4 regions of the Brevibacillus gelatini genome follow, and region 3 is predicted to be linked to each of the others. Evidence: riboswitches for the same ligand, from Rfam matches in the RefSeq annotation. Region 3 holds a riboswitch; each other region holds the start of a gene.
The links. Region 3 has a riboswitch for S-adenosylmethionine ahead of AAFJ72_RS14270 (aminotransferase class I/II-fold pyridoxal phosphate-dependent enzyme). Riboswitches for the same ligand answer to the same signal wherever they lie in the genome.
Positions count from the first base shown of each region.

Region 1: it holds a riboswitch for S-adenosylmethionine, as region 3 does, so the genes downstream of both, AAFJ72_RS15685 (pyridoxal phosphate-dependent aminotransferase) here and AAFJ72_RS14270 (aminotransferase class I/II-fold pyridoxal phosphate-dependent enzyme) in region 3, are expected to answer to the same signal.
Region 2: it holds a riboswitch for S-adenosylmethionine, as region 3 does, so the genes downstream of both, AAFJ72_RS02310 (homocysteine synthase) here and AAFJ72_RS14270 (aminotransferase class I/II-fold pyridoxal phosphate-dependent enzyme) in region 3, are expected to answer to the same signal.
Region 4: it holds a riboswitch for S-adenosylmethionine, as region 3 does, so the genes downstream of both, mtnK (S-methyl-5-thioribose kinase) here and AAFJ72_RS14270 (aminotransferase class I/II-fold pyridoxal phosphate-dependent enzyme) in region 3, are expected to answer to the same signal.

Region 1 is NZ_CP154342.1:3,220,106-3,224,312, forward strand. It holds gene AAFJ72_RS15675 (PLP-dependent aminotransferase family protein) at 1-323, opposite strand, end outside; gene AAFJ72_RS15680 (hypothetical protein) at 496-966, opposite strand; gene AAFJ72_RS15685 (pyridoxal phosphate-dependent aminotransferase) at 1,126-2,307, opposite strand; SAM riboswitch class I at 2,396-2,510, opposite strand; gene AAFJ72_RS15690 (MFS transporter) at 2,607-3,902, opposite strand; gene moaC (cyclic pyranopterin monophosphate synthase MoaC) at 3,906-4,207, opposite strand, start outside.
Region 2 is NZ_CP154342.1:419,347-423,553, reverse strand. It holds gene AAFJ72_RS02325 (YqzG/YhdC family protein) at 106-444, shown strand; gene AAFJ72_RS02320 (SCO family protein) at 446-1,069, opposite strand; gene AAFJ72_RS02315 (rhodanese-like domain-containing protein) at 1,185-1,496, opposite strand; SAM riboswitch class I at 1,786-1,894, shown strand; gene AAFJ72_RS02310 (homocysteine synthase) at 1,986-3,290, shown strand; gene AAFJ72_RS02305 (AAA family ATPase) at 3,545-4,207, shown strand, end outside.
Region 3 is NZ_CP154342.1:2,968,887-2,973,093, reverse strand. It holds gene AAFJ72_RS14285 (hypothetical protein) at 1-833, shown strand, start outside; gene AAFJ72_RS14280 (DUF5665 domain-containing protein) at 840-1,148, opposite strand; gene AAFJ72_RS14275 (pyridoxamine 5'-phosphate oxidase family protein) at 1,323-1,778, shown strand; SAM riboswitch class I at 1,868-1,993, shown strand; gene AAFJ72_RS14270 (aminotransferase class I/II-fold pyridoxal phosphate-dependent enzyme) at 2,088-3,251, shown strand; gene AAFJ72_RS14265 (trans-sulfuration enzyme family protein) at 3,248-4,207, shown strand, end outside.
Region 4 is NZ_CP154342.1:3,719,184-3,723,390, forward strand. It holds gene mtnA (S-methyl-5-thioribose-1-phosphate isomerase) at 73-1,119, opposite strand; gene mtnK (S-methyl-5-thioribose kinase) at 1,116-2,345, opposite strand; SAM riboswitch class I at 2,482-2,627, opposite strand; gene AAFJ72_RS17985 (anti sigma factor C-terminal domain-containing protein) at 2,720-3,919, opposite strand; gene AAFJ72_RS17990 (sigma-70 family RNA polymerase sigma factor) at 3,916-4,207, opposite strand, start outside.

The DNA of each region.
Region 1 (4,207 bases), 250 kb from region 3:
CGACACAGCAAGTCGACGGCCTGCTGGGAGCCCGTGGTCAACAGCATATTGTCCACGCCAACGTTCATATGTTTTTGCTTCATCCGTGAGGCAACCCACTCGCGAAGCGGAATGTATCCGTCAGTCAAACCGTATTGCAAACATTTGGCACCCAGATCAAATGCCCGATTGAACGCTTCGCGCATCGCTGCAATCGGAAAAGAATCCTCAGCCGGCAGCCCGCCTGCGAGCGAGAGCACTTGATTGCCTTGGGTCAGCTTCAAGATTTCCCGGACAGCCGAGGAGGATAATGCGTCTACTGATTTTGAAAAAGAATACTCCATGTCCCGTTCCCCCTTGATTTTGCTTATTCTTGTTTTATCACTGACCTCAGGCAAAGTCCAATCCCCGCTAGCTATGGCGCAAATAGGTTTTGACTATGTCGAGCGTACGCAAAAAGCCCCTCTCCACCGAAAAAGGGAAAGGGGCGAAATATGTAGCGTGGTTGGAAATACTCTACGCGATGCGGACAACCCGCGATTTTTCTGCATGCGGCAGGAAGGACAAATCCACATGGGAGCGCGCTTCCTCGAGGCCAATGTCTTCTGCCAAAAGCAACGCCTCTTCCTGGAAGGTAGGCGTACAGCTTCCTTCGTTCAGCTCACAGAGGCGCTTCAAACGCTTCAGGCGCTCGGCGCACTTTTCTTTTCGCATGCATTCATTGGCAAGCTCACATACATTGACGTGGCGCGCGTCCGCGATCATGCTGATGTCGTCCACATGCACAATCAGCCGCTTGCCTTCCTCTGTCACGAAGCCGATCGAGCAAAAATGCGCACCGGACATTTCCAGACGAGTGAGAACCGCATTGGTGAAAACCTCACCTGTGCGCAGGCGAACCTGAGCTGCTTCAATGGCTCCACCGATTTTCCGCTCGTTGGCGATCACCGTGTACATGTCCGTGTAACCGTTAATCTGATAGCGCATAATACCCTCCCGCTTCTGCTGAGATTAATTATCATTAACAACATCGTATAATGAAAATCATTATCTGTCAACGTTGAGAATGATTTTTATTCCTGTATGTCTCAGCGTCAGAAAAACCACACTCCCCAACCTCAGGAAGTGTGGTCCCCTGCTGCATTCCTATTTTGTTTTTGCAAAAAGCCCCAGTTGCTCGATCCGCCGTACTGCTTCTGCCAGGCGCTGTTCGTCCGACAACAGGGCGGCGCGCACGTAGCCTTCTCCGCTCGGGCCGAAGCCTACACCTGGTGCGACGACCACGTGCGCTTTTTCCAGCAGCAAATCAGAGAACTCGACCGAAGTAAAGCCTGCCGGGACGGGCAGCCAGGCGAAAAACGAGCCTTGCGATGGCGTAGCCTGCCAGCCGATGCGGTGCAGGTTGGAAAACAGCGCGTTGCGGCGGCTTTCGTAGACAGCGACCAGATCATGGACGCACTGCTGCGAGTCGGTCATCGCTTTGGCTGCCGCCATCTGAACAGCGCCAAACAGGCTGACGAAGTAGTGATCCTGAATCAGATTGATGAGCCTTACCAGCTCGCGGTTGCCGACCATCGCGCCTACGCGCCAGCCGGCCATATTGTACGTTTTGGACAACGTGTAAAACTCCACGCCCACCTCTTTTGCCCCCGGCACTTGCATGAAGCTGACAGGCTTTTTGCCGTCGTAGCTGATCGCGCCGTACGCGAAATCGTGGCAGACGACGATCGCGTGCTTGCGGGCAAACCGGATCGTTTCTTCGTAAAATTCAAACGGAGCGTTCACTGCTGTCGGGTTATTCGGATAGTTCAAAAACATCAGCTTGGCACGGTCCAGATCGGCTTGCGGGATTTTGCTGTAGTCGGGCAAAAACTGATTTTCTGCCGTGAGCGGCATCATCGACATCCGCCCGTTTACGACCGCTACGCCGGACCAGTAATCCGGATAGCCTGGGTCCGGTACGAGTGCCACATCGCCTGCGTTCATCAGCACCTGGCATATTTCCACGAGGCCGGTTTTGCTTCCAAACAGGATGGCTACCTCTTCCTCCGGGTCGAGGTCCACATCAAATTGTTGCTTGTACCAGTGTGCGACTGCCTGCTTCAGCTCCAGACGGCCGGAAAATGGCGGGTACTTGTGATGCAGCGGATTTTCTGCCTGCGCCTTCAGCTCTTCTACAATGTGCGGCGGCGTAGGCAGGTCAGGGTTGCCTTGGCCCAGATTAATGACGTCATGCCCACTCGCGATGACTTTGTTTACTTTTGCCACCAATGTCGCAAAAAACTGGGTGGGGAGCCGATCAATCATATCGGAAGGTTGGATGCGCATCTTTCTTCAGTTCCTTTCTTTTTAGGCCAATGTACAACAAAAACCCCCTCTTTCCGTACAGAAAAAGGGGGAGATCAACTTGGTCACGTCCTTATCTGTCAGGAATTCTCCTGCTGGATTTGGCACAGCATCTGCATCGCACGAGCGCGCAGATCCGCTGCCGGGCTTCATAGGGCCAGTCCCTCCGCCTCTCTTCATAAGTAAAGCACACGGAATATACTGTTTTTAATCTCCTTCATACTACATTGCGCGTTCCGAACGTGTCAAGATGCTTCGCGCGGCGAGCCGCTTTTTCCTGCTTACATCTTTTCTGCGGTCGTCTGCGGCACTTTTCCCGTACGGCCTTGAAAAGAGCTGTGCAGGGCAAAAAGCGCGACAGACAGCAAGGCAAGCCCCGCCATGATGTACAACAGCCCCTGCGCCTGGAAGTGCTGGAAAATGATCGCCCCGAGCAGCGGTCCGAGCATGCGTCCCGCCGATCCTGTGCCCGAGATCAGGCCCTGAATGAAGCCTTCGCGCCCTGGTGGCGTAAACTCTGCCGCTACGGCAGGCACGGCCGGCCAGACGAGCATTTCTCCGAGCGTCATGATGAACATGCCGGCGACAAAGCCAGCGTAGGAGGTCGTCTGCGACAAAATCAGCATCGACAGCACGAACACGTAGGAGCCGAGCAGCATTTGCGCGCGCAGTGTGCGGGCGAAGCGGCGAATGACCCAGGCAATCAGCGGCTGTCCGAACAAGATCAGGCCGCCGTTGATCGTCCACAGCAAGCTGTACTGACGCAAGGAAATCCCCAGCGACTGCATGTAGGTCGACAACACCGTTGTCCATTGGACGTAGACAATCCAACAGATGAAAAGCCCGCTGCACAAGAGCAGCAGTGCGCCCCACGCCACTTTTTTCGGCGGCAGCTGCTGCAGCGGCGCAAGCGCATCACCCGGATTCAGATGGGCAGCGCTTTGCCCGGCAGCCGCAGGAGTGCCCGCCGTATTGGCTTGCTCACCCTGACTGGACCCGTCCGCCGCTGCCTTGAGCTGACGGGGCAGGGTGAGTACGAACATGATGAGCACAATGACTTGCAGGATGGCGTTGCCGAAGAACGTCCAGGCAAACGAGATGCTCGCCAGCAAACCGCCAAGGGCAGAGCCCGCCGCCACCCCGGCGTTGAGCGCGACGTAGATCGTATTGATTCCGGTTCGCCCGCCTTCCGGCCACAGCACAACAGCGAGCGCATTCAAGACCGGAGACAGCATGCCGTAAAACAGTCCGTTCAGCAACAGCAAGACCGTATACATGGTGAAGTCATGCGTGACGCCAAGCCCGACAGAGATCAGAATAATGCCGACAGAGGAAAAAAGGATCGTGCGCATTTTCCCCCAGCGGTCGAACAGCATGCCGCCTGCGATGCTGCCGATCAGAAAAGCCCCCTGGTTCAATAACAGCAAAAAGCCCGCTACGGTCAGCGGCTTCCCCAAATAATCATGGATATAGATGGTGACAAGCGGCCAAATACAAGCCATTCCTGTAGAAAAAATGATCGCAGCAATCGCCAGAAGACGAATGCTGCTCGGATAGGATTGCCATTTCTGTTTCATGGTCTAGTTCTCTCCCCGGCGAAAATCGCCGCTTTTCCCGCCCGTTTTGCTCACCAGGCAAGTCGGGCCGATTATCATTGCTTTGTCCATCGCCTTGCACATATCGTACACGGTGAGAGCAGCGGCGCTTACAGCCGTCAACGCTTCCATCTCTACGCCCGTTCTTCCGGTCGTCCGCACAGATGCTTCCAGAGAAAGCGTCGTCTCGTTTTCAAAAGTGAAGCGAATGTCAATCCCGGTCAAAGGCAGCGGATGGCACATCGGGATGATCTCCCACGTCTTTTTCGCTGCCATGACACCCGCTA
Region 2 (4,207 bases), 2.0 Mb from region 3:
CTCCGCACGCTTTCCAAATTGCAAAGATTTTCCACGGATGACATCCGAAAATGGCCTCAAAATAGATGGCAAGCTTGTTCACCCGCAAAAAGGGGGTTTTACGCCATGCCAGCCTTTGTCACCTCGCTCTTTGCCCGGAGCGTCCTGACTCCCCTCCTGGCAAGCCTGCTGCTTTTCTTCTTCCAGTACGACCCTGCCTGCGCCCAGCCGCCGTATGCCAAATGGGGCAGATTGGCGATGCAGGAGACGATGAAAAAATATCCGCATGCGCAGATCGTCGATTACCTGCACGTCGGGCGCACAGCAAAAACGCCCACCACGTCGGAAGAGACGTTCAAGCTCTTGCTCCAGGAGGGCAATCGCAGGTGGGCGCTTCTTGTGCATATTGAATTTGAAAATCAGACCGAGCATGTCGTGCAGATTACGTTCGAGGAATCAGCCTGATTCAGTCTGCAAGCTGCTCCATGTCCTTCATCATCTGCTCCATGTCCATGTCGGCTGCCATTCCGTAGGCGCGGCGCATGTTTCCGTCGCCGTCGACGAGGAACATGCGGGCGGTATGGGCAAAGGAACCGTCAGGCTGCTTCAATACCGCGACTCCGAAATCCTTCGTTACCTTTTCCACTGTCTGGGCATCGCCGCGCAAAAACTTCCAGCCGCTCTGATCCGCCTTGAACTTCGCCGCATACTGCTGCAACACCTCTGGCGTGTCAAAATCCGGGTCAAAGGTGATGGAAATAAACTCAACCTCGTCGCCAAACAGCTTTTTCTCCTTGAGCTGCTCTTGCAGCTTGGACATGTTGTACGTCGTCGCCGGGCAAATGTCAGGGCAGTTGGTAAACATGAACTCGACCAGCCGCACCTTGCCTTTTCCTTCCGAGAACGTATACGACGTGCCGTCACTGTTGTCCAATGTAAAATCGGCAATCGGCTTCATCACGGGAATCGGCTCTTTTGCCATGTATTTGTAGCCCAACACGCCTACAATCGCAAGGATAATCACACCTGCGAGCACCGTAAACCAATGGCGCTGCAGCGCGGACCCGTGCTTCTGTGCTCCCTCACTCACGCATTTCTTCCTCCCCTGCTTTTCTCATGCGCCCGCCGCAATCCCGCGAAAAGGCGCATGTTTCTTTTTGGGCGAAAACATCCGCATTGCCAGTGCGGTCGCAATCGTATCCGGCTTACACTTCCTTCTCGCCAGGCCAAGCCAGCATGCCGCCGACCATATTGGTAGCGTCAAAGCCCAGTTCAGACAAATATTCGGTCGCTCGGTGGCTGCGCGCACCGCTGCGGCATACCAAAACCACCGGGAGCTCCTTGTCCAGCTCGTCGATGCGGTGCGGCAAAAAGCCGAGCGGGATCAGCTTGGCCTCTTTGATATGGCCTTCGTTCCACTCCTCCACCTCACGCACATCAATCACCTGGAGCTTTTCATTTGCAGCAAGCTTTTCCAAGAGCTCCTGCGGTGTCATTTCCTTCACGCCATGACTCATCGCGTTTTTCCTCCTGTATGTACAATCGTTTCGTCGTTTTCTGCCACTCCCATCATATCATAGGGGCATGCCATTTTCTAACGACGAGGGCGACGAAAGCGCCAGGATCCAGGGACAAATTTGTGACAGGGTAAGAAATGGTTTGTTTTTGCGCAAAAAAGCGCTGCTTGCGGACACCTGCCACGGGTGAGCATGAGAGAATTCACGAAAATCCAACCTGAAAACTTATAATTAAATATTGACAGCTCCGTAAGCCTTTCATACAATTATGACAATAATTGAAGCAACATGTTCATCAAGAGCGGTGGAGGGACTGGCCCTATGAAACCCGGCAACCAGCAAGCAAGCCTTGCGCGGTGCCAATTCCTGCAGAATCCATAGATTCTGAGAGATGAGTGCACTCCCGTGTATAATCCGGAGCCTTCTTCTACTCAGAGAATGGCTCCGTTTTTTTATCCCCAATCCCCCATATATGAAGGAGAGATAAGCATGTCTGACCAGCAACAATGGAAACCGGAAACCCTCGCTGTCCATGGTGGACAAGAAGTAGACCCCGTAACAGGCTCGCGCGCCGTTCCGATCTATCAGACGACTTCCTACGTCTTCCGCGACACGGAGCACGCTGCCAACCTGTTTGCCTTGAAAGAGTTCGGCAATATTTACACCCGCATCATGAATCCGACCCAGGATGCCTTTGAAAAGCGCGTGGCCCTTCTCGAAGGCGGCGTCGGTGCTCTGGCAACTTCCTCCGGTCAGGCAGCGATCACCTTTTCCATCTTGAACATCGCACAGGCCGGGGATGAAATTGTCGCATCCAGCAGCCTCTACGGCGGTACGTACAACCTTTTTGCGCACACACTCCCGCGATTTGGCATCAAGGTTCACTTTGTGGATCAGTCCAATCCGGAAAACTTCCGGGCGTTCATCAATGAAAAAACAAAGGCGGTCTTCTGCGAGACGATCGGCAACCCTCGCATTGACGTAGCGGACTTGCAGGCAATTGCGGACATCGCCCACGAAAACGGCATTCCGCTGATCGTGGACAACACGTTTGCTTCGCCGATCCTGTGCCGTCCATTCGAGCATGGCGCGGACATCGTGGTGCACTCCACGACCAAATTCATCGGCGGACACGGCACAGCCATCGGCGGCATCATCGTCGATTCCGGCAAATTTGACTGGAACAACGGCAAATTCCCGGGCCTGACGACACCAGACCCGAGCTATCACGGCGTCGTCTATACGGAAGCAGTCGGACCGCTCGCCTACATCATCAAGGCGCGCGTCCAACTGCAGCGCGACATCGGCGCAGCCGTCGCCCCGATCAACTCCTTCCTGTTCCTGCAAGGTCTGGAGACGCTGCACCTGCGCATGGAACGCCACAGCCAGAACGCCCTGGCCGTAGCCCAATTCCTCGCCGCGCATCCAGCGGTCGAGTGGGTCAGCTACCCTGGCCTGGAAGGTGACGCCCACTACGCCCTTGCGCAAAAATATTTGCCAAAAGGCGCTGGCGCCATCCTCACCTTCGGCATTCGCGGCGGTGTCGAGGCAGGCAAAACACTGATCGAATCCGTGAAGTTGTTCTCTCATCTGGCAAACGTAGGCGATTCCAAGTCGCTCATCATCCATCCGGCCAGCACGACGCACCAGCAACTGACGGAGGAAGAACAGGCAGCCGCCGGGGTAACGCCAGGACTGATCCGGCTGTCGGTGGGCACAGAAGCGATCGACGACATCATCGGCGATCTGGAGCAGGCACTGCAACGGGCTGTTCAGGCTTCTGCTGTTAACTAGGTTTGCTTATATCGTAAAAAGCGGCACGCATCTCTTATGGGGGTTGCGTGTCGCTTTATTTTTTTGGGTGCTGTCTTCTGTTTGTTGCTAGCTTTCAGGTGCTCGGCCCCTCTACATCGCCATCGGAGCGCTCATCGTCGTCGCCGCCGTCAGTGGAATCAGTTTGCGAAAATTTGTAAAATACAGGATATTCCCTGTATAATAAAATCCGATCAACCGCCTTTCAATCCTATCTATAATAAAGGAGATTTTCCATGACCCATCCCGCTCTGGATAGTCTTTTATCTTCTGTCAACCGCGTAATTGTAGGAAAAGCAGAGCAGGTGCGCCTGCTGGTGACTGCTCTGTTGGCGCGCGGGCATGTGCTGCTGGAGGACTTGCCTGGCATGGGCAAGACCGTGCTCGCCAAAACGTTGGCGCAGGCCATCGGCGGAACGTACAACCGCCTGCAGTTCACCTCTGACCTGCTGCCTTCCGATGTAGTCGGACTGCACGTGTTCAACCAGCGGACGAACGAGTTTGAGCTGCGCAAAGGACCTGTGTTCGCGGACGTTTTGCTCGCGGACGAAATCAACCGCGCAACGCCGCGCACACAATCCGGCCTGCTCGAATGCATGGAAGAACGCCAGGTCACAATCGAAGGTATCACGCTGCCGCTGCCCTCGACGCTGCTGGTGATCGCCACGCAAAACCCGCTTGAATCTGAAGGGACCTATCCCCTGCCCGAAGCCCAGTTGGACCGCTTTTTGTTCCGTCTGTCGCTCGGCTATGGCACGCGCGAGGATGCAAAAGAAATACTCCGCAGATTCCGCAGCACCTCTCCTTTGGAGACCGTGCAGCCAGTGATGTCTGTGGAACAAATCGCCGCCCTGCAAAAAGAAGTAACAGCCGTCCATGTCAGTCAGGCGGTGGAAGAT
Region 3 (4,207 bases):
CAACAACCGATTCTGTTCAATACGTAACCGTGCAGGCGTACGCGGGCACTCTTTTGGCTGACAGTGAAAAAGTAAAGCTTATCCCGCAGGCTGACGAAGAGAAAAACAGGCTGATTTACGCCTTTTCCAAGTACGATGCCAAAAAGGGCGAATGGCAGGTGAAGGGTGTCGTCAAGCGCGGAGTGGACAAGGTTGTCGTCTCCTACAACGGTGTGAAAAAAGAGACGACGCCGAAGAAACTGTGGGATGGCGTCGACAGCTTCAGCGTGACGGTAACGGATGTGCACGCGGAAGCTGTGAGCGGCGAAGCGCTGATCGAAGTATATGAAAACGGGAAAAAAGTCGACTCCAACACGATCAAGGTCGATGTGGTGAACACCCCGGACAAACAACCTGACACAACTTATGTCATTGCCGGAACAGCGGTGCACGATCCGAAGAAAAAGTCCATTCAGCTCAAGGGCACGATCAAGGGCTGGGATGTGAAGGAAAAAAACAAGTTGGTGATCATCACGCCGGACGGAAAGAAAAAGGAGATCAAGCCGAACGCCAAGGGTGAATACACGGTAAACATCAAATATACAGACAGCTCGTTTGTCGGCAAAACCGTGCAACTGGAACTGTATGCAAAAGACAAGCTGTTAAAGCATGCAGACATCGCCCTGAGCACGAAAATAGCTGCCGAGCCAAAGAAGGATGACGACAAGAAACAAGAGAACCACAACCATCCAAACGGGAAGGCATACGGCTACTGGAAAAAGCACGATAGCAAATGGGATGATGACGACGAGGATGACAAGGACGACGATGACAACAAAAGAAACGACAGGTAGTCTTGTTTACGGCTGACTGTAGCTTTGAACGTACTCGACCAGTTCGCGGATGTAATCGCCAAGGATCGGGATCGAGAGAAACTGCGACAACAGTGAGCCGAGCAGCGCCAGCACGATCGCTGTTCCAATCGTCAAACCAAGACCCCGGGCAAGCCCTGCGAGGAAATTGATCCAAAGCAGCTTGCGCGGGGCTGTGTAGTTTTGGATGACGTCTGCGAGCCGAATATCTTCCAGAAACATGGCAATTTTATCCATGCGCTCGTTTACTTTCCGCACTTCCTGCAACTCAAGGAGAACCTGGTCGATTTTGTGCATCAGCTGCTCTGTAGGCGTAGGGGCCACTTTTTCCAACCTCCTTATTCGTTACGGCGTTGCTTCTACCAGTTTAGGGAAAAAAACAGGCAGAAGCAAGGCGGAAAGGAAACGTTTGCCTAATGTCAGATCAGGGGGGTACAATAGACGTACTATCGTTTACGAGGAGGCATCCGAATGGCTGAAACCGTATCCCAAACCTTGTCGGAAGACCTGTTCGCGCTTCTGCAAAAAGAGCGATTTGTGACGCTCGGCACGGTCGATCACGAGACAGGGGCACCATCGCTCAGTTCCTTGTCCTGGGCATTGGCGGTGAACAGCGGACTCATCCGCTTTGCTGTGGATAATCGCTCGCGCATTCTCGCCAATATTGCCAAAGAACCGCAGGTCGTCCTGCACTTGATTGGGGCAGGCTCCTCTTTTGCGATCAACGGGCGCGCGACGCTCAAAGCCGAGCGGCTGGAAGGCGTTCCGCTGAAGCTGGCCCTGGTCGAGATTGCGATTGACTCCGTACGGGACGTCATGTTTTACGGCTCGCGCATTTCCGTAGAGCCGCAATACGAAAAGACGTACGACAAAAATGCGGCCGCGAAGCTGGACAATCAGGTCATGACTGCGCTGAAAAACGCCTAGCAGGACTTTTGCGCAACGGGGGAAAATCCTGTTGACAAAAAACGGCGCTATCCTTTAGTATTAGGTCAATCAATATTGAATAGCAAAACTTCTTATCCAGAGAGGCGGAGGGACTGGCCCGATGATGCCCGGCAACCAATCACCTGCACGTTCATGCGTGCGGGGAGATAATGGTGCTAATTCCTGCAGAGTTGATTAACTCTGAAAGATGAGAAGGTCTTGCTTACGGTGACGTAATCAAAGCCTTCTTTCAGAGGAAAGGGGGCTTTTTTCATGCCCCTCGCAGATCATTGGAGGGAGAGAGTTACGATGAGACTAGAGACAAAATTGATTCAGGCAGGCGTAGGCCGAGATGAGAAAACAGGAGCGGTCAGCTTCCCTGTCTACTATGCCACCGCATATCGCCACCCGGCATTGGGGCAGAGCACAGGCTATGACTATACACGCACGGCCAATCCAACCCGCACCGTTTTGGAAGAAGCGATCGCGGAGGCAGAGTCAGGGGATGCGGGCTTTGCCTGCGCATCGGGAATGGCGGCGGTTCATACGGTCATGGGTCTGTTTTCTCAGGGAGACCATCTCATTGTATCGCTCGATTTGTACGGGGGGACGTATCGCTTGTTTGAGCAGGTGCTGTCCCGTTACGGCCTGACTTTTACCTACGTAGACTTGCGTGATCTGGAAGCGGTGCAAAAGGCGCTGCGAGCCGAGACGAAAGCGATCTTCGTCGAGACGCCGACGAATCCGCTCATGCAGATTACCGATATTCGCCAAATCGCTGCGCTGGCAAAGCAGCATGGACTTTTGACAATCGTGGACAACACGTTCATGACGCCTTACTGTCAACGCCCGCTGGAGCTTGGCGCAGATATTGTGTTGCACAGCGCGACGAAGTATTTGGGCGGCCACAACGATGTGCTGGCAGGGCTGATTGTGACAAAGGGTGAGGAGTTGTCGGAAAAAATCCGGTTTTTGCACAATTCCATCGGCGCGGTATTGGGCCCGCAAGATAGCTGGCTGTTGGTACGCGGAATGAAGACCTTGGCACTGCGCATGGAACGGCATCAGTCTAACGCGCTGGCTGTTGCGAAAAAGCTGCAGGAGCATCCGGCTGTCGCCGAGGTATTCTACCCTGGGCTGGAAGAACATCCCGGTCATGCCATCCAGGCGAGCCAGGCAAGCGGGTTTAGCGGTATGGTTTCATTCCGGGTACGGTCTGCAGAGCAGGTGGGTCTGTTTTTGCAAAATCTGCGCATCGTCTCTTTTGCGGAAAGCCTTGGCGGCGTCGAGTCTTTGTGTACGTATCCGGCGACACAGACCCACGCTGACATTCCGCTGGAAGTGCGGGAGTATGTCGGCGTTTGTGACCGGTTGCTGAGACTGTCGGTCGGGATTGAGCATCCAGAAGACTTGATCGAAGATTTGTTTCAAGCTTTGGACGCAAGTCTCGCCGTTGGGGGGGCTGTTCGATGAACTTTGCAACGAAGGTTCTTCATGGCTCTACTTGTATCGATCCGTTCACAGGTGCGTCGTCGGTTCCGATTTACCAGGCTTCCACTTTTCACCAGTTTGACCTCGACCAGCCAGGCACTTACGACTACGCCCGATCCGGCAATCCGACCAGACACGCGCTGGAGGAAGCGATTGCCGCTCTCGAAGGCGGTGCCCGCGGATTTGCCTTTTCATCCGGTATGGCGGCCATCTCCAGTGTGTTCATGCTGTTTTCGGCTGGTGACCATATCGTGGTTGCGGAGGACGTGTACGGCGGCACTTTCCGCTTTTTGACCCGCGTGCTGTCGAGGATGGGCATTTCCTTTACGTTTGTCGATGCGACACAGACAGAAGCCGTGCGAGCGGCGATTACTCCGGCGACCAAAGGGGTGTATCTGGAAACGCCGTCCAATCCGACGCTGAAAGTGACCGACATCGCGGCGGTATCAGCGATTGCGAAAGAGCACGGGCTGCTCGTCATTGTCGACAATACGTTTTTGACACCGTATTATCAACGGCCGCTGGAGCTGGGAGCAGACGTCGTCATTCACAGCGCGACCAAGTTCATCGGCGGCCATAGCGACGTGGTTGCGGGGCTGGCCGTGACGCGAGACGCCGCGCTCGGGGAGCAGCTGTACCTGATCCAGAACGGCATGGGCGCGATTCTCGGCGTACAGGATTGCTGGCTCGTCATGCGCGGGCTGAAAACGCTCAAGGCGCGTCTGGACGTCAGCACCAAATCAGCAGGGATTCTTGCAGAGTGGCTGTCCACGCACCCTGGCGTGAGCCGCGTTTACTACACGGGCCTGGCTGACCATCCGGGGCATCTCGTCCAGCAACGGCAAGCAAGCGGCCACGGAGCGGTTCTGTCGTTCGATGTAGGGAGCCGCGAGCGGGCCAAGGCGCTGTTTGACCGGGTGAAGCTGCCGATTGTGGCA
Region 4 (4,207 bases), 750 kb from region 3:
TTGGCAAGCAGTACGGTCATTTTTGCGCAAAAAAGCGCCCGCCAGCGAACTGGCAGACGCTCATGGACGTGATTATTGTTTGCTTTTTGCGATCTCTTCCGGTTTGAAAATGCCCGTCTCCGTCACAATTGCCGTAATGTACTTGGCAGGCGTCACGTCAAACGCCGGATTGTACACCTTGATGCCATCCGGTGCTACCTGTTTGCCCAGACCGTGCGTGATTTCCTCCGCCGAACGTTCCTCAATCGGAATGTCCGCGCCCGTCGGTGTTGCCAGGTCGACAGAGGACAAGGGAGCTGCCACGTAAAAAGGAATGCCGTGCGCTTTTGCCAAAACAGCTACCCCGTACGTGCCGATTTTGTTGGCGACATCGCCGTTCGCCGCCACGCGGTCTGTTCCGACGACGACCGCTTGCACTTTGCCTTGCGCCATCACCATCGCCGCCATGTTGTCGCAAATCAGCGTGACGTCGATGCCTGCCCGCTGCAGTTCATACGCGGTCAGACGGGCGCCTTGCAAAACGGGGCGAGTCTCGTCTGCGTACACTTTCAGATCCCAGCCGCGTTCCTTGGCCAGATAAAATGGAGCCGTTGCGGTTCCGTACGCTGCCGTAGCGAGCGCCCCCGGATTACAGTGCGTGAGAACACCCATGCCGTCTTGCAGCAGCGTGAGCAGATGCTCCCCGATTGTCCGGCACACCTCCGCGTCTTCCGCTTGAATCGCCAGCGCTTCGTTGAGTACAGCGGCTTTCAGCTCTGCGATGGACAGGGCAGCATCTTTTTCTTTTTCCACGCGCGCCTTGATCCGGTCGAGCGCCCAGAACAAGTTGACAGCTGTAGGGCGGGATGTGCCCAGATAGTCTGCCTGGCGGTTCAGCTCCTGCCAAAACTGTTCGTACGTCTGTGCCTCGCTGTCGCGAATCCCCAGGTACAATCCATACGCTGCGGCCATGCCGATTGCCGGCGCGCCGCGCACTTCCAGGCGGCGAATGGCGCCCCATACTTCTTCGGCAGTCGTCAGGTGCAAGTAAATCGTCTCTACTGGCAAACGCGTCTGGTCGAGCAAGACGAGCACGTCGTCTTCCCACTTGACTGGCGTGATTTGTGTGCTGATTGTCATACTGTCGTTGCCTCCTGATAGTAGCGTGCAGTTACTTGGCGGACGATGTCCGTGATGTCTGTCGATTCTTCGACGTTGGCCCGGCCGAGAATCAGTGCTTCTCCGATTGCCAGCGCCAGACGCTCGGCTTCTGCCCGTTTTGCATCGTCTGCGATGGTGTTCAGATCAGCCACTCCCGCAAGTCCGATCACGCGGCGCAAAATTTTGCAGCCGGCATAGCCTGCCGTGTCCTGAATCAGTCGCTTCACGTAGCTTTGCCACAAGCCTTCGACATGAGCGCTGCGCTCTTTTGCCTGCTTGTGCCAGAGCTGAACGAACTGGGAAACAAATTCGTTCCAGACATCCTCCACCGTTTCCAGCAAGTATTCGCGGTACGAGTCGCGTTCTCCTTGGTCTTCCTGCAATCCGTGCTGGCCAGCGTAGTTGAGCAGCAGGTTGGCGATGACCGCGCCGATGTCGAAGCCGATTGGCCCGTAGTAGGCAAATTCGGGATCGATCACTTTCAGGCTCGTCTCGGTGATGAAAATGCTGCCCGTATGCAAGTCGCCGTGCAAGAGCGCTTCTGTGCGCGTGAGGAAGTCGTATTTCAGCTTGGCGATTTCCAGCTTGAGCGGCTTGTTGTTCCAGATCGCTTCCACTTCCCGGTGAATCAGCGGGTTGAAGTTATTGGTCTGCGCATTTTCGTACGGGTCGGTAAAGACGAGATCTTCTGTGATTTTGCATAATTCCGGATTTATGAATGTTCCGACGAGCGCTTTTTTGTCGTACGGATGCGCGCCCAAATCCGATGTGTAGAACAAGGTGTGCGCGAGAAAACGACCGATCTGCTTGGCGAATAGCGGGTAGCGGTTTCCTTCAATCAGGCCCTTGCGCATGATCGTATGGTCCCCGACGTTTTCCATGACGGTCAGTGCCAGCTCCTGATCGTAGTGATACACCTCCGGCACGAGATCCGGCACGTATTTGTGCTGAATGCGGAGTGCTTCACTCTCGATTCGGGAGCGGTCGATGGTCAGCGGCCACGATTCGCCCACGACGCGCGCAAACGGAAGCGCCTGCTTCACGATCACTTTTTTTCCGGTAGCCGGTTCCTGAATATCGAACACCAGATTCAGATTCCCGTCCCCGATTTCACGGCTGGTCAGCTCGGCCCCTTCCGTAAACAGACCCGGCAAGCCTTTTACGTACTCCACTGCTTCCTGTTCAGTCAATGCGCGGTATGCCATGATTGATTACTCCCCTCGTTTAAGTCGTTGCTCTCTCTATCTGCAGCAGACTGGTCATATCGTTCAGCCATGCAAAAAACCTCTTTTCCGAAGAAAAGAGGTCGCTGTCGTCACGTACAAATAACGTGTCATGTCCCCCTTATCTTCCAGACCACTTTTGTTTCTGCAGGAATTAGCACCGTGCACGTCGCTGATTGTTTTCATCGCTGTTCGCGTCAACATAGCGTCGTGTCGGTTGCCGGGTATCATCGGGCCAGTCCCTCCACCTTCTCTGGATAAGGTATCCAAACGTATGCGGTTTTTGATTTAGTTTGAATCATACAACCTGTGGTTCCGGGATGTCAACATTCTTTTTTGCAAAAACGGTTCGCCCTTTACCAGCTTTTTTGTGTCCCCGATGCGGCGGGGGGGTCCCAGTTCCACCAGTCGATTTTCCCGACAAATGCGGCGGTAATCGCCTTTTCCTCCTTGAGCCTAAGCAACTCCTTCGTCGGTCCGGTCAGGACGGCGCCGTAGATGCGCAAGCCTTTTTCCTGCAAATAGCGATAGCGCTCCTCGATTTGCGGATCGCCGCCCGTAAGCAGTGCAGAGCCCATGTCGCGTACCAGGCTTTTTTGCTCGGTCAAATATTTCATCTCGCCCATGAAGGCAGCCATTCGCCGCTCGCTTTCGCCGTTCACCTGAATCGGCGCTGCTCCGTAATCCAGCGCCCGCTCGGCAAAGCCCCAAACTTCCCCCGGGCCGAGTAACAGATTGCCTACTTCTCCGTCTGCCTGTTTCAACTCCACTCCCGTGTCGACGGCAAACCAGACCGTTTCTTGGCTGTCGCTGATGATATGGCGGGAAACCAGCTTGACGTACTGGTCATACGTCAAGAAGCTGTCAAACGAGATCGCCAGTTGGGATACCGTTCCCTCCGGCAGCTTTTCCAGCGTTGTCCAGGCAGGCGTGCGCAAATAGGCCGTGTCTTCTTCCGGTTCTCCGGATGACAACGGGTAGCGGAAAAACAGTTTTTGCTCCCTGACGCCACCTGTCCACTCCGGTCTGGCGCTCACGTTCCACAGTACATTCGTGCTCCGAAAGCGGCCAGCGTTTTTGGCCTCTCTGCCAACTTGCTCGCGCAGTTCCATGTCGATGCTGCCGTACAACAGCCCCACCTGCGAGCCGCTGCTGCCCACGCTCACGCCCGGCTGGGTAAAATTGACCATGTCCCACGCCACCCGGAACAAATCGTCGTACATCAGCCTGCCCACCCAGCCGTTTACAAGCAGCAAGAGCACACCTGCAAGGCAAGGAATCGCGAAGGCATAAAAGGAGGTCGTCAGCCGGTTTTTCCATTTTCCCCGGCGGACGATTGCCCGCTGTCTGGCTTCCGATAGCGAAAGCGCTGACTTGACTTCTTCCCTGTCGTCTTCCCCCTTGTCCTCCCCCAGCAGCAACCGTTCCAGCCTCTGTGCGTACTCTTCATCGCTTGTCAGTTCCTCGCCCAGTCGCTTCGCTTCCTCTCCCGTTACTTCCCCTCTCAAATAAGCAAGCAGCCTTTGCTCGCGCTCATCTCCGTTTTGCCTCGTCATAGCCCTTCCTCCTTCCACAGTTGTCGCATCTTTTGCCGTCCCCGAAACAGAGAACGCTTGACATCTGCCAGTTCGATTCCCAGCACCTGCGCCATTTCCGCGTAGGAAAGCTGCATCGTCGACAGCAAAATCACCTGCCGCTGCTTTTCCGGCAGCCGCTCCAGCCAGGCGGATGCCGTCTCCCACAATTCCTGGTTCACGAGCTGGTCAGCGGGATCGATAGCGGAAGCATCCAGCCGATCCGGCACGTTCCCGACGTAATCGACTGGCCGCCGCTTCTGCTTGCGA